Regions from separate parts of the Pseudomonas sp. 15C genome, predicted to be linked through region 2. Evidence: riboswitches for the same ligand, from Rfam matches in the RefSeq annotation. Region 2 holds a riboswitch; the other holds the start of a gene.
The links. Region 2 has a riboswitch for cobalamin ahead of ACYYKW_RS09785 (CbtB domain-containing protein). Riboswitches for the same ligand answer to the same signal wherever they lie in the genome.
Positions count from the first base shown of each region.

Region 1: another riboswitch for cobalamin. It lies ahead of cobO (cob(I)yrinic acid a,c-diamide adenosyltransferase); the one in region 2 lies ahead of ACYYKW_RS09785 (CbtB domain-containing protein).

Region 1 is NZ_JBUDGD010000041.1:33,600-41,501, reverse strand. It holds gene cobU (bifunctional adenosylcobinamide kinase/adenosylcobinamide-phosphate guanylyltransferase) at 1-159, opposite strand, end outside; gene ACYYKW_RS19285 (cobyric acid synthase) at 306-1,757, opposite strand; gene cobD (threonine-phosphate decarboxylase CobD) at 1,754-2,746, opposite strand; gene cbiB (adenosylcobinamide-phosphate synthase CbiB) at 2,739-3,647, opposite strand; gene bluB (5,6-dimethylbenzimidazole synthase) at 3,644-4,294, opposite strand; gene ACYYKW_RS19265 (cobyrinate a,c-diamide synthase) at 4,291-5,691, opposite strand; gene cobO (cob(I)yrinic acid a,c-diamide adenosyltransferase) at 5,688-6,299, opposite strand; cobalamin riboswitch at 6,381-6,604, opposite strand; gene ACYYKW_RS19255 (hypothetical protein) at 6,768-7,352, shown strand; gene ACYYKW_RS19250 (PQQ-dependent sugar dehydrogenase) at 7,419-7,902, shown strand, end outside.
Region 2 is NZ_JBUDGD010000013.1:50,572-58,473, reverse strand. It holds gene nfuA (Fe-S biogenesis protein NfuA) at 200-784, shown strand; gene cobM (precorrin-4 C(11)-methyltransferase) at 885-1,631, opposite strand; gene ACYYKW_RS09795 (cobalamin biosynthesis protein) at 1,710-2,123, opposite strand; gene ACYYKW_RS09790 (CbtA family protein) at 2,120-2,821, opposite strand; gene ACYYKW_RS09785 (CbtB domain-containing protein) at 2,833-3,030, opposite strand; cobalamin riboswitch at 3,148-3,369, opposite strand; cobalamin riboswitch at 3,454-3,665, shown strand; gene cobW (cobalamin biosynthesis protein CobW) at 3,766-4,836, shown strand; gene cobN (cobaltochelatase subunit CobN) at 4,840-7,902, shown strand, end outside.

The sequences.
Region 1 (7,902 bases), on a different contig from region 2:
CGGACGGCGGGCACGATGGTGAGCGACGCGCGCGTTCATTTCGCCATCGAGTGGTTGGCTGGTGGCGATGTAGGTCACCGCCAGATGGCTATCGCTGGCGAGTTTTTCTGCCAGGCGACTTTTGCCGGAGCGGGCGCCGCCTAGGATCAGTTGGAGCATCGGAACATCCTGAAAGTTATTTATTGAGGCGGCTGCAGTCATCGCTAGCAGGCTAGCTGTGCTCCCACAGTGGACAGCGGTTGTTCATGAACTTTGTATACGACGCGAAACCCTGTGGGAGCTAGCCTGCTAGCGATGCATTCACCTCAGATCCCACAGAGCTCACGCAACAACCCGGTATCCAGATGCTGCTCCACCAGATCCGCCAGGCGTTCGATATCGCGCTCGCGCAGGCCGTGGTAATCCACCGTCTGCACATCGCTCAACCCGGCCCAGCGCAGCATCGCCACACTCGCCTCTGGCGATTCGAACAAGCCATGCAGATAGGTGCCGAACACCTGGCCGTCATCACTCTGCGCGCCGTCGCAACGACCGTCATCGAGAAACACTGCTGCGTTCTCCAGCGCCGGCCCGCGGGTGACGCCAGCATGGATTTCATAACCACTGACCGCCGCGTTTTCCAGCGCCAGCCGCCCGCGCACGTTGCGCAATTGCTTCTCGGCTTCGAGCGTCGTTTCAAACGCGAGCAACCCCAGCCCGGCGCTGGAACCCGCTGCGCCTTCCAGGCCCAACGGGTCGTGGACCTGCTCGCCAAGCATCTGCAGGCCGCCGCAAATGCCCAGCACTTTGCCGCCGTAACGCAAATGCCGGTTGATAGCGGTTTCCCAGCCATTGGCGCGCAGATACGCGAGGTCGCTACGCACGCTTTTCGAGCCGGGCAGGATGATCAGGTCCGCAGGCGGAATCACCTGTCCCGGCCCGATAAATTGCAGATCGACCTGCGGATGCAAACGCAGCGGATCGAAATCGGTGTGGTTGCTGATGCGCGGCAGCACCGGCACCACGACTTTCAGTACTTGCTCAGCCTTGTCGGTCTGGCGCTGGTCGATGCCGTCTTCAGCCTCAAGATGCAGATCCAGCACATACGGCAATACGCCAACCACCGGTTTGCCGGTGCGCTGTTCCAGCCAGTCGAGGCCCGGTTGCAGCAAGGCGATGTCACCGCGAAAGCGGTTGATGATGAAGCCTTTGACCCGCGCCTGTTCGCTCGGCGACAGCAACTCCAAAGTACCGACCAGATGAGCGAAGACCCCGCCACGATTGATGTCGGCGATCAGCAGCACCGGGCAATCCACCGCTTCGGCAAAGCCCATGTTGGCGATGTCGCCGGCACGCAGATTGATCTCGGCCGGTGAGCCGGCGCCCTCGACCATCACCAGTGGATAGGCGGCGCTGAGGCGTTCGTGCGAGGCCAGCACCGCTTGCATGGCGATGGCTTTGTAGTCGTGATAGGCGACGGCGTTCATCGTCGTCACCGCTCGGCCGTGAATGATCACTTGCGCGCCGGTGTCGCTGTTGGGCTTGAGCAGCACCGGGTTCATGTCGGTGTGCGGTTCGAGATGAGCAGCCTGCGCCTGCACCGCTTGCGCGCGGCCGATCTCGCCGCCGTCCGCCGTCACCGCGCTGTTGAGCGCCATGTTCTGCGGTTTGAACGGCACCACCGCGACGCCCTGACGGGTCGCCCAACGACAGAGCGCCGTCACCAGCGTACTTTTACCGGCATCCGACGTGGTGCCCTGCACCATCAGCGTGGTCATGGGTGTTCCTTACGGTAGGCGTCGAGGGCGTGTGCGAGTCGCAGCTCATCGGCGGCATTGCCGGGCAGACCGAAACGCAGACTGCAGTTGTGGGTGAACAGGCGCAGAAGAATGCCGCGCCGGGCCATGAAGTCGTGCAGCGTTTCGGCGTGCTCGGTAACCAGCCACTGAAACAGCGCGCAGCCACCCTGCGGCTTGAAGCCGTAGCGCTCGAGCAACGCCGCCAGCCGTTCGCTGGCTTCATCGCTGCGAATCCGCTGGCGCGTGTGATTTTCGGTGTCTTGCAGACACGCCTGGCCGAGCACCCGCGTCGGCCCGCTGACCGCCCACGGTCCGACCTGTTCGGCGAGCAGTTTGAGCAACTTGCGCTCAGCCAGCACGAAGCCCAGACGCACCCCGGCCAGACCGAAAAACTTGCCGAACGAGCGCAACACGATCAGGCCGATCTGGTGGCTATGGGCGGCCAGGCTCAAATGCGGCGTGTTGTCCATGAACGCTTCGTCGACCACCAGCCAGCCGCCGCGCTGGGCCAGCCGCGCGTGCCAGTCGAGCAGGCGCGCCGGGGTCAGGCTGAGGCCGGTCGGATTATTCGGGTTGACCACCACCAGTACGTCGAGGCTGTCGAGAAAGAACTCGACTTCCTGCTCCAGCACTTCGCGAACGATGTAGCCACTGCGCCGCCACGCCTCGGCATGTTCGGCATAGCACGGTGACAACACGCCGACCTTGCCGGCACGGCGCAAGCGTGGCAGCAACTGGATGGCCATCTGCGAACCGGCCACCGGCAGCACTTGCGCGGCGCCGTAGTAATCGCACGCCGCCTGCTCCAGGCCATCGTCGGTTTCCGGCAGGCGAGCCCAGGCGCGCAAGGGGATTTCCGGGATCGGAAAAGGCCACGGCGCCAGGCCGCTGGACAGATCCAGCCAGTCGGCTTCGGCAATGCCGTAATCGTGTGCAGCCTTGCGCAGTCGGCCACCGTGCTCAAGCATAGAATTCAGCCCCCACGCAAAGAATCAGCAGCCATAACCATACCCCGCGCTGGACCAATTGCCAGCCGCGGTCGATGGAATCGGCATCGGCGGGGGCGCCTTCACCAAGTTGCGGGCGCTCGTGCAATTCACCGTGGTAAATCGCCGGCCCACCCAGCTCGACGCCGAGTGCGCCAGCGCCAGCCGCCATCACCGGGCCGGCGTTGGGGCTGTCCCATTGTGGCGCCTGGGTGCGCCAGCACTTGAGCGCGAGGCGGGTTTTGCCGAGCAGCGCGTAGGTCAGCGCCACCAGCCGTGCAGGAATGTAGTTCAACACGTCGTCGATTTTCGCCGCCGCCCAGCCGAAGCGTTCGAAGCGTTCGTTGCGATAGCCCCACATCGCGTCCAGCGTGTTGCTCAAGCGATAGAGCACCACGCCCGGCGCACCGGCGACGACAAACCAGAACAGCGCAGCAAAGACCGCATCGCTGCCATTTTCCAGCACCGATTCGGTGGCGGCGCGGGCCACGGCGTTGCTGTCGAGCTCGTCGGTCTGGCGGCTGACCAGATAGCCGACGCGAGTACGCGCTTCGGCCAGATCGTCGGCGCGCAATGCCGCAGCCACTGGCGCAACATGTTCGCCGAGACTGCGCATGCCGAGGGCGCAGTACAGCGCAAGAATCTCGATGATCCAGCCGACATAGGGTGCCCAGGAAAACGCCGTGGCGAGCAGCGTCAGCGGCAGCACCGCGATCACCCACGCGGTCACACCATGGCTGCGCCAGCCGCGGCCACCGGCGTTGAAACGTTGCTCGATGCGCCCGGCAAAATTGCCGAACGCCACCAGCGGATGCCAGCGTTTCGGTTCACCGAGCAGCGCATCCAGCGCCACCGCGGCGACACTCAACAACGCCACACTCATTGACTCACTCCCCAGTAATTTTCGTACAGCAATTCGTTCAGCGGTCGCGCCTGCGCCCAGCCTTCGAGGACCAGCATCGGCGCCGGGTAGAACTCTTTGACCGGGCCCAGACACAGCACGGCCAGCGGCTTGGCACCCGGCGGCAAGTGCAGCAGATCGGCCAGCGCCTGCGGCTCGAACAGCGACACCCAGCCCATGCCCAATCCTTCGGCACGGGACGCCAGCCACAGATTCTGGATCGCGCAGGACAGCGAAGCCATGTCCATCTCCGGCAGCGTGCGCCGGCCAAAAATGTGTTTTTCGCGATCGTCCATCAGCGCCGCCACCAGTACTTCGGCGCAGTCGTTGATGCCTTCGACCTTGAGTTTCATGAACTCGTCGCTGCGCTCGCCAAGGGCCTCGGCGGTGCGCACGCGTTCTGCTTCCACCAGATGCTGAATCTGCCCGCGCAGGGCGCGGTCGCTGATGCGGATGAAACGCCAGGGCTGCATCAGGCCGACACTTGGCGCTTGATGGGCGGCTTCGAGCAAACGCCGCAACAGTTGCGGTTCAACAGTGCCGCCGCTGAAGTGACGCATGTCGCGGCGTTCGGCGATGGCTCGGTAAACCGCTTGGCGCTCGGCTTCGGAGAATGCGTTGTCGGTCATGGCCCCATCGCTGGCAAGCCAGCTCCCACAGTGGACGGTGCAATACCTGACGAAACGTAATCCCCTGTGGGAGCTGGCTTGCCAGCGATGGCGGTCTCAAGACCGGGCGCAAACAGCGCAGCGACAGCCGCAGGATTCGACGGAAAATAAAAGTGCACATAAGAAGCCGTCATCCGCCCTTCACGGTAGACCGCCTCGGCCCCTCGCCCACCGTTCGGGCTCAGCCCACGGGCAATCGGCGTCAGTTCGGTGGTCGTCAGCGAATGGTGATACGTGTGCCCGCGCAACGAGCCTTCCGGCAGATCGACCGCCTGCAACGCCAACGCCGCCAGACGCTTTTGCATCACCGCCTCGCCCCGCAACAACCCGACCAGTTCAGCGCGGGTGCCTTCGACATCGGTCAGCGAATCGAGCAGATAAAGCATGCCACCGCACTCGGCCAGCAACGGCTTGCCTGCCGCATGGTGCGCGCGGATCGCCTCGAGCATCGCAGTGTTCTGTGCCAGTGCAACGTGGTGCAGCTCAGGGTAACCGCCCGGCAGATACAGGCTGTCCGCCTCGGGCAATTGCGTGTCGCGGATCGGCGAGAAGAAGCTCAACTCGGCGCCCATCGCCCGCAACAGATCGAGGCTTGCGCCATAGGTGAAGGCGAATGCTTCATCACGGGCCACGGCGATCCGCACGCCGTGCAACAACGGCTCAGCAGCAGTCACGTCCGGCGCTGCGAATTCGACGACGGGCGGCAAGGCGACTTCGCAACTGCTGGCCAGTGCGTCGGCGGCAGCGTCGAGGCGCAGGTCCAGATCATTCAGTTCGCTGGCCTGCACCAGGCCAAGATGGCGACTCGGCAGCTCGATGCCGGTCTCGCGCGACAACGCGCCGTACCAGCGCAGGCCTTCGGTGAGGCTGCCTTCGAGCAATTGCGCATGACGCTGGGTGCCGACGCGGTTGGCCAGCACCCCGGCGAACGGCAGGTCAGGCTGATATTTCGCCAGGCCCAGCGCCAGTGCGCCGAAGGTCTGCGCCATGGCGGTGCCGTCGATCACTCCGAGCACCGGCACGCCAAAATGCCGCGCCAGGTCGGCGCTCGACGGCGTGCCGTCAAACAGGCCCATCACGCCTTCGATCAGAATCAGGTCCGCGTCGCCGGCGGCTTCCCACAACAGGCGACGGCTTTCCTGCTCGCCGACCATCCACATGTCCAGTTGATAGACCGGCGCACCGCTGGCGCGCTCGAGGATCATCGGGTCGAGAAAGTCCGGGCCGCATTTGAACACGCGGACCTTGCGCCCCTGATTGCGATGCAAACGGGCGAGCGCGGCGGTGACCGTGGTCTTGCCCTGGCCGGAAGCCGGCGCGGCAATCAGGACGGCCGGGCAGTGACGGGGCTGATTCAAAGTTCGACGCCTTTCTGCGCTTTGATCCCGGCCTGGAACGCATGCTTGAGCATGCCCATTTCCGTGACCGTATCGCCCATCTCGATCATTTCCGGCTTGGCGCCGCGCCCGGTCACCACCACATGCTGCATCGGTGGCCGCGCCTGCAAATCGCTGAGCACCTGATCGAGATCCAGATAACCGTGCTTGAGGGCGATGTTCAATTCGTCGAGCACCACCAGCCCGATCGACGGATCGCGCAGCAGTTCGCGAGAAACTTCCCACGCCGCCGTGGCAGCGGCGATATCGCGCTGACGGTCCTGGGTCTCCCAGGTGAAACCTTCGCCCATCACATGGAAGCGCACTTGCTCGGGGAAGCGGCGGAAGAACAGCTCCTCGCCCGTGCTGTTGCGGCCCTTGATGAACTGCACCACGCCGCACTGCATGCCGTGGCCCATGGCGCGGGCGAGCATGCCGAAGGCCGAGCTGCTTTTGCCTTTGCCATTGCCGGTCAGCACCAGCACCAGGCCGCACTCGTCGGGCGAATTGGCGATGCGTTCGTCGATCACGGCTTTTTTGCGCTGCATGCGCGCCAGATGGCGTTCGTCGCGCTCGGGGGAATCGGTCATGGGGGAGCTCTCCGTTGAGACGGGTAAACGGCGGGCAGGCACAAGAATAGACGGCAAAAAGCCTGGCATCGCCCACCGTGATGCCGCTGGATGGATCAGGCCGGTCTCCGGGCTCATGAGCGGCGTTGGCCAGACTGCGCGCCTTCCCGCTGTTGAGCAGTGGCATTGAACGCAGTGTTCACTCATTTACCGTTGCGGGGGCAGCGCCGGGATCGTCGTGGCTTCGCGTGAAGACCACCCTCACCGGCTTCCCTGTTTCACTCTGTCGACGCAGGTCACAGAGCACCTGAAACAAGCGGCGAAGGTTAGAGGGTTGGGGGTGGAGCGTCAATTAAAGAGGCGGCCAACGGGCGAGAAACTGCCCTCAATCAATTATCTGCCGGCAATCTTGTGCCAGACTGTGACAAGTGATATCAAAGAGCCATGCTTTTCTCGAAAAAGCACACCACAACAATAAGGACGATGACGATGCAAGGCATGATCATCAGCAACCCGCGCCTGGAATTCCTGCGCCCGGTGCTTGAACGCTGGTTTGACTGTATCGACCGCTACAACACCGTGCGCGGCGACGGCGATACGCCGTACTGGCATGATGAGAAAGCCAACCTCGGCCTGCTCTCGGCCGCCGCCTGGATGGCCGAACTGGTGACCTTGAACGACACCGTCACCCGTAAACAGAACGAAGACGGCGAGCGCAATGCCCGCGCCGATCTGTTTATCGCCGGCAGCGAAGACCGCGCCTTCATTCAGGCCACACAACGCTGGCCAAGGGCGAACAACCTCAACCTGACCCAACCCCTGGCCGATATAACCTCTGACGCCAAACGCATCAGTTACGCCAGCGATCTCAAGCTCGGCTGCCTGTTCGTCGCCCCGCAAAAGGCCCAGCACAGCGCCAGCCCCGAAGAATTGCAGGACATGGTCGACGACCTGCAAAAGGAACACACCTGCGCCGTGGCCTGGTATTTCCCCTACGCCTACCGCAAATTGCACAGCGACGCGGGCAACTATCACCCGGGCATCGCCGTGCTGTTCAAGGAAGCCCGCGGTTGAGCAGTTGAACCATCGGGCTTGCGCCCTCCTCTATGGTTAGGAATGCATTCATAGGGAAGATCAGCAATGCGCAAGCCCCACCTCGTTTTCGTCATCGCCCTCGCCGGCGGGCTCAGCGCCTGCGGCGAAACCTCCAGCCTGCAGGTCTCCGACGGCACTGGCCCGTCGCCGAAACTGCCGGAACCGAACAAGACCCTGATCCCGACGGTGAACATCGCCCCCGCGATCGGCTGGCCCGAGGGGGCAAAACCGACGGCCGCGGCCGGCACTCAGGTCGCCGCGTTCGCCGAAGGCCTCGATCATCCGCGCTGGCTGTACGTGCTGCCCAACGGTGACGTGCTGGTGGCCGAAACCAATGCGCCACCGAAACCGGATGACAGTAAAGGCATTCGTGGCTGGGTGATGAAAAAGGTCATGGGCAAGGCCGGCGCCGGCGTACCGAGCCCGAATCGCATCACCTTGCTGCGCGATGCCGACAAGGACGGTGTGGCCGAGACCCGAACGGTATTTCTACAAAACCTCAACTCGCCGTTCGGCATGACCCTGGTCG
Region 2 (7,902 bases):
TCGCAGAGGTATACATATATATGGCGCGAATGTGCTTGGGTTTCCATTTGTTAACAGGGTACTCGCCGTTCAAGCGCAGCCTTCTTCGCCGTCAGCGAGCGGGTGAGGGTACGCGCGCCGCTTTTTCCGACAAAAATACTGGGACTTTGTCCCGCGCGCCGATTGGCGTAAACTGCGCCCAAGCCTGCGAGGAGTTTCCATGACCGCTATTACCATTACCGACGCCGCCCACGACTACCTGGCTGATCTGCTGTCCAAGCAGAACACCCCGGGCATCGGCATCCGCGTCTTCATCACCCAGCCTGGCACCCAGTACGCCGAGACCTGCATTGCCTACTGCAAGCCGGGCGAAGAAAAACCTGAAGATACGGCGCTGGGGCTGAAAAGCTTCACCGCGTATATCGATTCGTTCAGCGAAGCGTTTCTCGACGACGCCGTGGTCGACTACGCCACCGACCGCATGGGCGGCCAGCTGACCATCAAGGCGCCAAACGCCAAAGTACCGATGGTCAACGCCGACAGCCCGGTCAACGAGCGCATCAATTACTACCTGCAAACCGAAATCAACCCGGGGCTGGCCAGCCACGGCGGTCAGGTCAGCCTGATCGATGTGGTGGAAGACGGCATTGCGGTGTTGCAGTTCGGTGGCGGTTGCCAGGGCTGCGGCCAGGCCGACGTGACCTTGAAGGAAGGCATCGAGCGCACGCTGCTCGAGCGCATCCCTGAGCTCAAGGGCGTGCGCGACGTGACCGACCACACGCAGAAAGAAAACGCCTACTACTAAGGCGTTCGCTGCGAATATGAAAAACGGCGCCCCGTGAGCGCCGTTTTTTTATGCCCCCGCTTTACCCAGGGTGGGAGCGAGCCTGCTCGCGAAGAGGCCATCAAGGGCGATAAAGATGCGCATGCCCCGCCCGATACAACGACGACTCGCTGAACACCTCACTCCCCAGCACCCGCCCGACCAGAATCAATGCCGTACGCCGAAAGCCTTTCGCTGCAACCTTGTCCGCAATGTCCGCAAGCGTGCCCACCACCCAATCCTGATCCGGCCACGTCGCCCGGTGAATCACCGCAATCGGACAATCCGCACCGTAATGCGGCAACAACTCCACAAGAATCTTCTCCAGATGATTGACCCCCAGGTGAATCGCCATGGTTGCACCATGTCGGGCCAGATTGCCCAGTTCTTCGCCCGCCGGCATCGCAGTCTTGTCGGCATAGCGAGTCAGAATCACGCTTTGCGACACATCCGGCAGGGTGAGTTCGGCTCCGAGCAGCGCCGCACAGGCGGCGGTGGCCGTCACGCCCGGAATGATCTCGAACGGGATACCAAGCTCACGCAGATAACGAATCTGCTCACCGATCGCGCCGTACAGGCTCGGATCACCGGAATGTACCCGTGCGACGTCATGGCCGTCGGCATGCGCGGTCTTGATCAGCTCGATGATCTGCTCAAGGTGCAGCTCGGCACTGTTGACCACGGTTTGCGCCTGGTGCCCCTCGAGCACTGCGGCGGGTACCAGTGAACCGGCATAGATGATCACCGGACAGTGGCGGATCAACCGTTGGCCTTTGACAGTGATCAATTCCGGGTCGCCGGGGCCGGCGCCGATGAAATAAACGGTCATCGTTGGATCCTTGGAGAAGAGGCGCGACAACGCTTCAGATGAAGATTGTTCATGATGGATGGCGGCGATTATCAGGATTTACGCGGCGCCGGCCAACGCCAGAGTGGCTTGAGCGTATTTTTGTCGGCTGATCAGCAGCTTTGCCGGCGCCTGCAGGAGTTGTTCGGCAAGCGCCAGCGCTGCGCTTTCCGCCACGCCGTAGCAGCCGGTGCGTTCGTAAGCGATTTGCGACTGGTGGCTGAGCATTGACTGGTAACCGGCCAATTCCTCGCTGCTGAAGTACAGCAGGGGCAAGGCCAGTTGTACGGCCAGTTCTTGCAGGCCCGGTTCGTCGCGCTTCAAATCGATGCTGGCCAGGGCCTTGATTGACTTGAGCTCGATGCGGTGCGCCTGCAAGGCCTGGTCGAGCAACGCGCGCAGCGTGCTGGTCGGACAGCCGCGTTGGCAGCCGAGGCCGACCACCAGCGTGGACGCCGCGCGGTCATCGCTCATGCGTGGTAGTGACCGTCGCTGTTGCGGCGGAACAACCAGGCGCTGATCAGGCCCAGGGCCAGCCAGAACGCCACGTTGGTCAACTGCGAAGCGATCTTGAACTGGCTTTCCAGCGCCTCGGGCGCGAGCATTGAATGCACCAGCGGCTGCGGCGCGCCGATCACATGCGGCACGGCGAGAATCGCTACACCGAGCAGCTTCATCAGCCAGTGCCGGCTGAAGGCGATCAGCGACAGGCCGACGGCGGTCGAGGCCGCAGTGCCGATCCACCACATCTGCCGCGACGCCAGATCAGCCGCAGCGGTGCCCGGCAATTCCGGCGGCAGGCCCAGCGTTGGCGCCAGCACGAACGTCGCGTAACCGGCCAGACCCCAGAGCAAGCCTTGCGCGGTGGAGCGCGGCGCTCTCAATGTATACAGGCCGGCAAGCATCAGGGCGAAACCGACCGCCACCACCAGATTGCCACCGGTGGTCGAAACCACGCGCTGCCAGCCGTTTTCCGGCTCCCAGGCTTCGCCGTCATGGCTGTGCGCCGCGGTGCCGGCCGCGTGTTCGTGGACTGCGGCGACCGGCTCGGATTTTTCATAGGTTTCCGCCTGAAGAATCAGCGGCGAGACCCAGAAGCTTTGCAGCAGCGTGAGGAGCAGGGCGGCCAGCAGGCCAGTGAAACCTGCGGTTTGCGCAATTCGCTTGATCATGTCGAGAGGTCTCAGTGGCACGGAAACGCAGCGCTGTGGCGGGTGTCGTGGGCCGCGTTGTGCACCGCTTCGATATGCGAGAAACCGGCGAAATACACCAGGCCCGCGCCGAGAATCGAGGCGAAGGCGGCGGCAATCAGGCGTTGGCTCAGGGTGGTGGTGCTGGCGATTTTATCCGTGTTGCTGCCGGTGCTGCTGATGATCGACATGGCGCTTCCCTATAGTGTAAGGGGCAGTCGAACGCATGCGGACCCTGCGTGACGGACACGCAGAGGTACGAACAGCGCCCGCCCACCGCGGGTTTGTTATGTCCAGTGACGCCGATAGCGCACTGTGTGTTGCGGGCCGGTCTCCGGGCTCGCGAGGGGTTGGCGCCTGGCCGACCTGCAAGCGTCACCTTCCCATGCCGGGTTGGCACAGTGGTTTTGACGCTTCGCTCGCTTACCGTTGCGGGGGCAGCACCGGACTGACATGGCTCTGAGTAAAGCACATGATTCACCGGTTTCCCGTTTCACCCTGTGAAGGGCACCCGTAACAAGGCGTACAGGAGAGCATGCGGGTGGGTTTGAGTCAATTTCGGGCAGTAGTGAATATCCACGAAACCAAAGCATTGACCCATCATCAACCCATGCGTAGCCTTGCGCCTTCGAGGTTCTTCGGCATCTGTCGAAGCTAAGAAGGGAACGCGGTCAAAGCCGCGGCTGCCCCCGCAACTGTGAACGGTGATGTTCGCTGCAACGCCACTGCCAGCTCGGTCCACGAGCCCGCGGGAAGGCGCAGCGAATGCCAGGCCCGGCGCCTGAACACTGTCAGCCAGGAGACCTGCCTCGTCACAGATTCTCACTTTCAACCGGGCGGGGTGATCCGGTGGCGAATACTTCCGGCGCGCCTGCGCGTGGCCGGTCCTCGTCCCGTATGCCCGCCGCTTGCCAAAGGGCATACCGATGAAAACACTGGCCAAACTCCCCGTCACCATCGTCACCGGTTTCCTCGGTTCGGGCAAAACCACCTTGCTGCGGCACATGCTCGACAATGCTCAGGGCCGGCGCATTGCGGTGATCGTCAACGAGTTTGGCGAGCTGGGCATCGACGGCGAAATCCTCAAGCAGTGCACCATCGGCTGCACCGAAGAAGAAGCCAGCGGCCGCGTTTACGAACTGGCCAACGGCTGCCTGTGCTGCACCGTGCAGGAAGAATTCTTCCCGGTGATGCGCGAACTGGTCGCGCGTCGCGGCGATCTCGATCACATCCTCATCGAAACCTCGGGCCTGGCCTTGCCCAAGCCGTTGGTGCAAGCCTTCCAGTGGCCGGAAATCCGCAGCGCCTGCACCGTTGATGCGGTGATCACTGTGGTCGACAGCCCGGCCGTGGCCGCCGGCACCTTTGCCGCGTTCCCGGATCAGGTCGATGCCCAGCGCAAGCTTGACCCGAACCTCGATCACGAGTCACCGCTGCACGAACTGTTCGCCGACCAACTGGCCAGCGCCGATCTGGTGATCCTCAATAAAGCCGACCAGACCAGTCCAGAAGATCTGGCGCGCGTGCGCGCTGAAGTCGCCGAAGAGTTGCCACCTGCGGTAAAAATCATTGAAGCGAGCAACGGCCGTCTGCCGCTGGACGTGCTGATCGGCCTCGGTGCCGGTTCCGAAGAACACATCGACAGCCGTCACAGTCACCACGACCATCACCACGACGGTGATGACGATCACGATGACCACGATCACGACGCCTTCGACTCGATCTCCATCGAACTGCCGCAAGCCGACGAAAGCCTGCTGCTCGACGCGCTGACGCAACTGGTGGTGCAACACGGCATCCTGCGCGTGAAAGGCTTCGCCGCGATTCCGAACAAGCCGATGCGCTTGCTGATTCAAGGCGTAGGTACGCGCTTCGACAAGCATTTTGACCGTCAGTGGGGCGCCGACGAAGCGCGCGTAACGCGTCTGGTGTTGATCGGCCAGGAATTGGATGCAGCGCAGCTCGAAGCGCAACTGCGCGCCGCGCTCAGCGTTTAAGTCATGCACCTGCTCAGGACCCAGCCCGGCGGTTTCGTCTCGGATGACAACATTGCCGACCTTGGCCAGACGCCCGCCGAGTTGGTGATCCTGTGCAGCGGCGATTCCAGCCTTGCGCTGCTCGCCGAAGCGGCGCAGCAGTTGCCGCAGGACTACCCGAGCCTGCGCCTGGCCAACCCGATGCAGGTGCAGAATCACGCCTCGGTCGATCTGTACGTCGATGAAGTGTTGCGCCACGCCAAGCTGATTCTGATTTCGCTGCATGGCGGCATCGCCTATTGGCGGTATGGCGTCGAGCGCCTGGTGGAATTGTCCGAGCGCGGCGTGCAAGTGATTCTGGTGCCGGGCGACGATCGCCCCGACCCGGAACTCAGCGACTTGAGCACCGTCAGCGCGGTGGACCGTGACCGTCTCTGGCAGTTCTTGCGTCAGGGTGGACTGGGCAACGCGCTGGATTTTTTCCGCTGCCTGGGCAATCGCTGGTTCGCCCGCGATTACCCGTGGGGCGAGCCGCAAACCTTGCCGCGTACAGCGATTTACCACCCGACCAAAACTACTGCTGCCCTGAGTGACTGGCAAGCTGAATGGCTGCCCGCACAACCGGTCGCGGCGCTGCTGTTTTACCGCTCGCACCTGCAAGCAGCCAACACTGGGTTCATCGATGTGTTTTGCCAGCGCATGCAAGCTGCGGGGCTCAATCCTTTGCCCATCGCCGTGGCCAGCCTGAAAGAACCCGGCTGCCTGACGGTGGTCGAGGATTGGCTGGACGAAGTCGAGGCCGGGGTGATCCTCAATACCACCGGTTTTGCCCAGTCCAGTCCCGAAGCGCCGCACCTGCGACCGTTTCGCCGCAATATCCCGGTGATCCAGGCGATCTGCGCCCAGGACAACGAGCCCGGCTGGCGCGACAGCGAGCAAGGCCTGGGCCCGCGCGATCTGGCCATGCACATAGCCTTGCCGGAACTTGACGGGCGCATCATCAGTCGGCCGATCAGCTTCAAGGATCTGGCCTGGCGCAGCGAGCGCAGCCAATCGGATGTGGTGTGCTATCGCGCGCAACCCGAGCGCATGGATTTTGTTGCTGAACTGGCGCGGCGCTGGACTGCTCTGGCGCGGGTACCGAACAGCGAAAAGCGCATCGCGCTGATTCTCGCCAACTACCCGACCCGCGACGGGCGCATCGGCAACGGTGTCGGCCTCGACACGCCAGCGGCAGCGCTGAATATCCTGCGTGCGTTGCAGGCTGAGGGCTATCCGGTTTCGGCCGATTTGCCAGGCAGCGGCAGCGAGTTGATCCAGCAATTGCTCGGCGGCGTCAGCAATGACCTCGACACGATTGACCTGCGCCCATGCCAGCAAAGCCTGGCGATGGACGCTTATATGGCGATGTTCGATGCATTGCCTGAATCCAACCGCGCCGCTGTGATCGCCCGTTGGGGCGCGCCGCACAACGACCCGATGTGCCGCGACGGACGCATGATGATCGCCGGGCTGCGTTTCGGTCTGACCTTCGTCGGCATTCAGCCAGCGCGTGGTTATCAGGTCGACCCGAGTGCGGTTTATCACGACCCGGACCTGGTCCCGCCGCACGCTTATCTGGCGTTCTATTTCTGGCTGCGCAACACCTATGGCGCGCACGGGGTGATCCATGTCGGCAAGCACGGCAACCTTGAATGGCTGCCGGGCAAAGGTGTCGGCCTCTCGGAAAACTGCTGGCCGGACGCGCTGCTCGGGCCGCTGCCGAATATCTATCCGTTCATTGTCAATGACCCGGGCGAGGGCGCCCAGGCCAAACGGCGTACGCAAGCGGTAATCATCGACCACCTGATGCCGCCGCTGACCCGCGCGGAAACCTACGGGCCGTTGCGCAATCTCGAACTGCTCGCCGACGAGTATTACGAAGCGCAGTTGCTCGACCCGCGCCGCGCCCGGGAATTGCAACGCGACATTCTGCAACTGGTGCGCGATACGCAGATCGACCGCGAGCTGCAACTCGACGCCGCGCTGGACAGTGACGCCGACGCGGCGATCTGGTTGCCGCGTCTGGATACGTATCTGTGTGATTTGAAGGAGTCGCAGATTCGCGATGGCCTGCATATCTTCGGCGAGTCGCCGAGCGGGCGTTTGCGCATCGATACCTTGCTGGCCTTGCTGCGGATTCCGCGCGGGGATGGCAAGGGCGCGCAATCAAGCCTGCTGCGCGCGGTGGCAAAAGCGTTTGAACTAGGTTTCGATCCACTGGATTGCGCTCTGGCCGAGCCGTGGGAGGGACCGCGTCCAAGCGAACTGCAAACCGTCACCGACGAAGTCTGGCGCACCGCCGGCGACACCCGCGAACGCCTCGAATTGTTCGCCACCGAGCTGATCTCCGAATCCCTGCATATCCCTTGTAGGCCTTCGCCTGCTCGCGATAGCAGTGGATCAGCCAACATCAAATCAACTGACACACCGCCATCGCGAGCAGGCTCACTCCTACAGGAATCGGGGTGGGCTGAAGTCGGGTTAATCATTGATAATTTGCGCGAAGTCATCGCACCACGCCTCGACGCCTGCGGCCCGGCAGAAATGCGCGGTCTGCTCGACGCCCTCAGTGGCCGTTTCGTCCCCGCCGGCCCGAGCGGCGCGCCCAGTCGCGGGCGCCTCGACGTGCTGCCGACCGGGCGCAATTTCTATTCGGTGGATGTGCGCAACCTGCCGACCACCACCGCGTGGCGTATCGGTTTTCAGTCAGCGACGCTGATTCTCGAACGGCATCTGCAGGATCACGGCGACCATTTGCGTCAGCTCGGCCTGTCGGTCTGGGGCACCGCAACCATGCGCACCGGCGGTGACGACATTGCCCAGGCCATGGCGCTGATGGGCGTACGGCCGGTGTGGGCCACCGGTAGTCAGCGTGTCGATGATTTCGAGATTCTGCCGCTGAGCCTGCTCGACCGCCCGCGCGTCGATGTGACGTTGCGCGTTTCGGGATTTTTCCGCGATGCGTTTGCCAACCTGATTCGCTTGTTCGACGCTGCGGTGCAAGCGGTCGCGGCGCTGGACGAGCCGGACGACCTCAATCCGCTG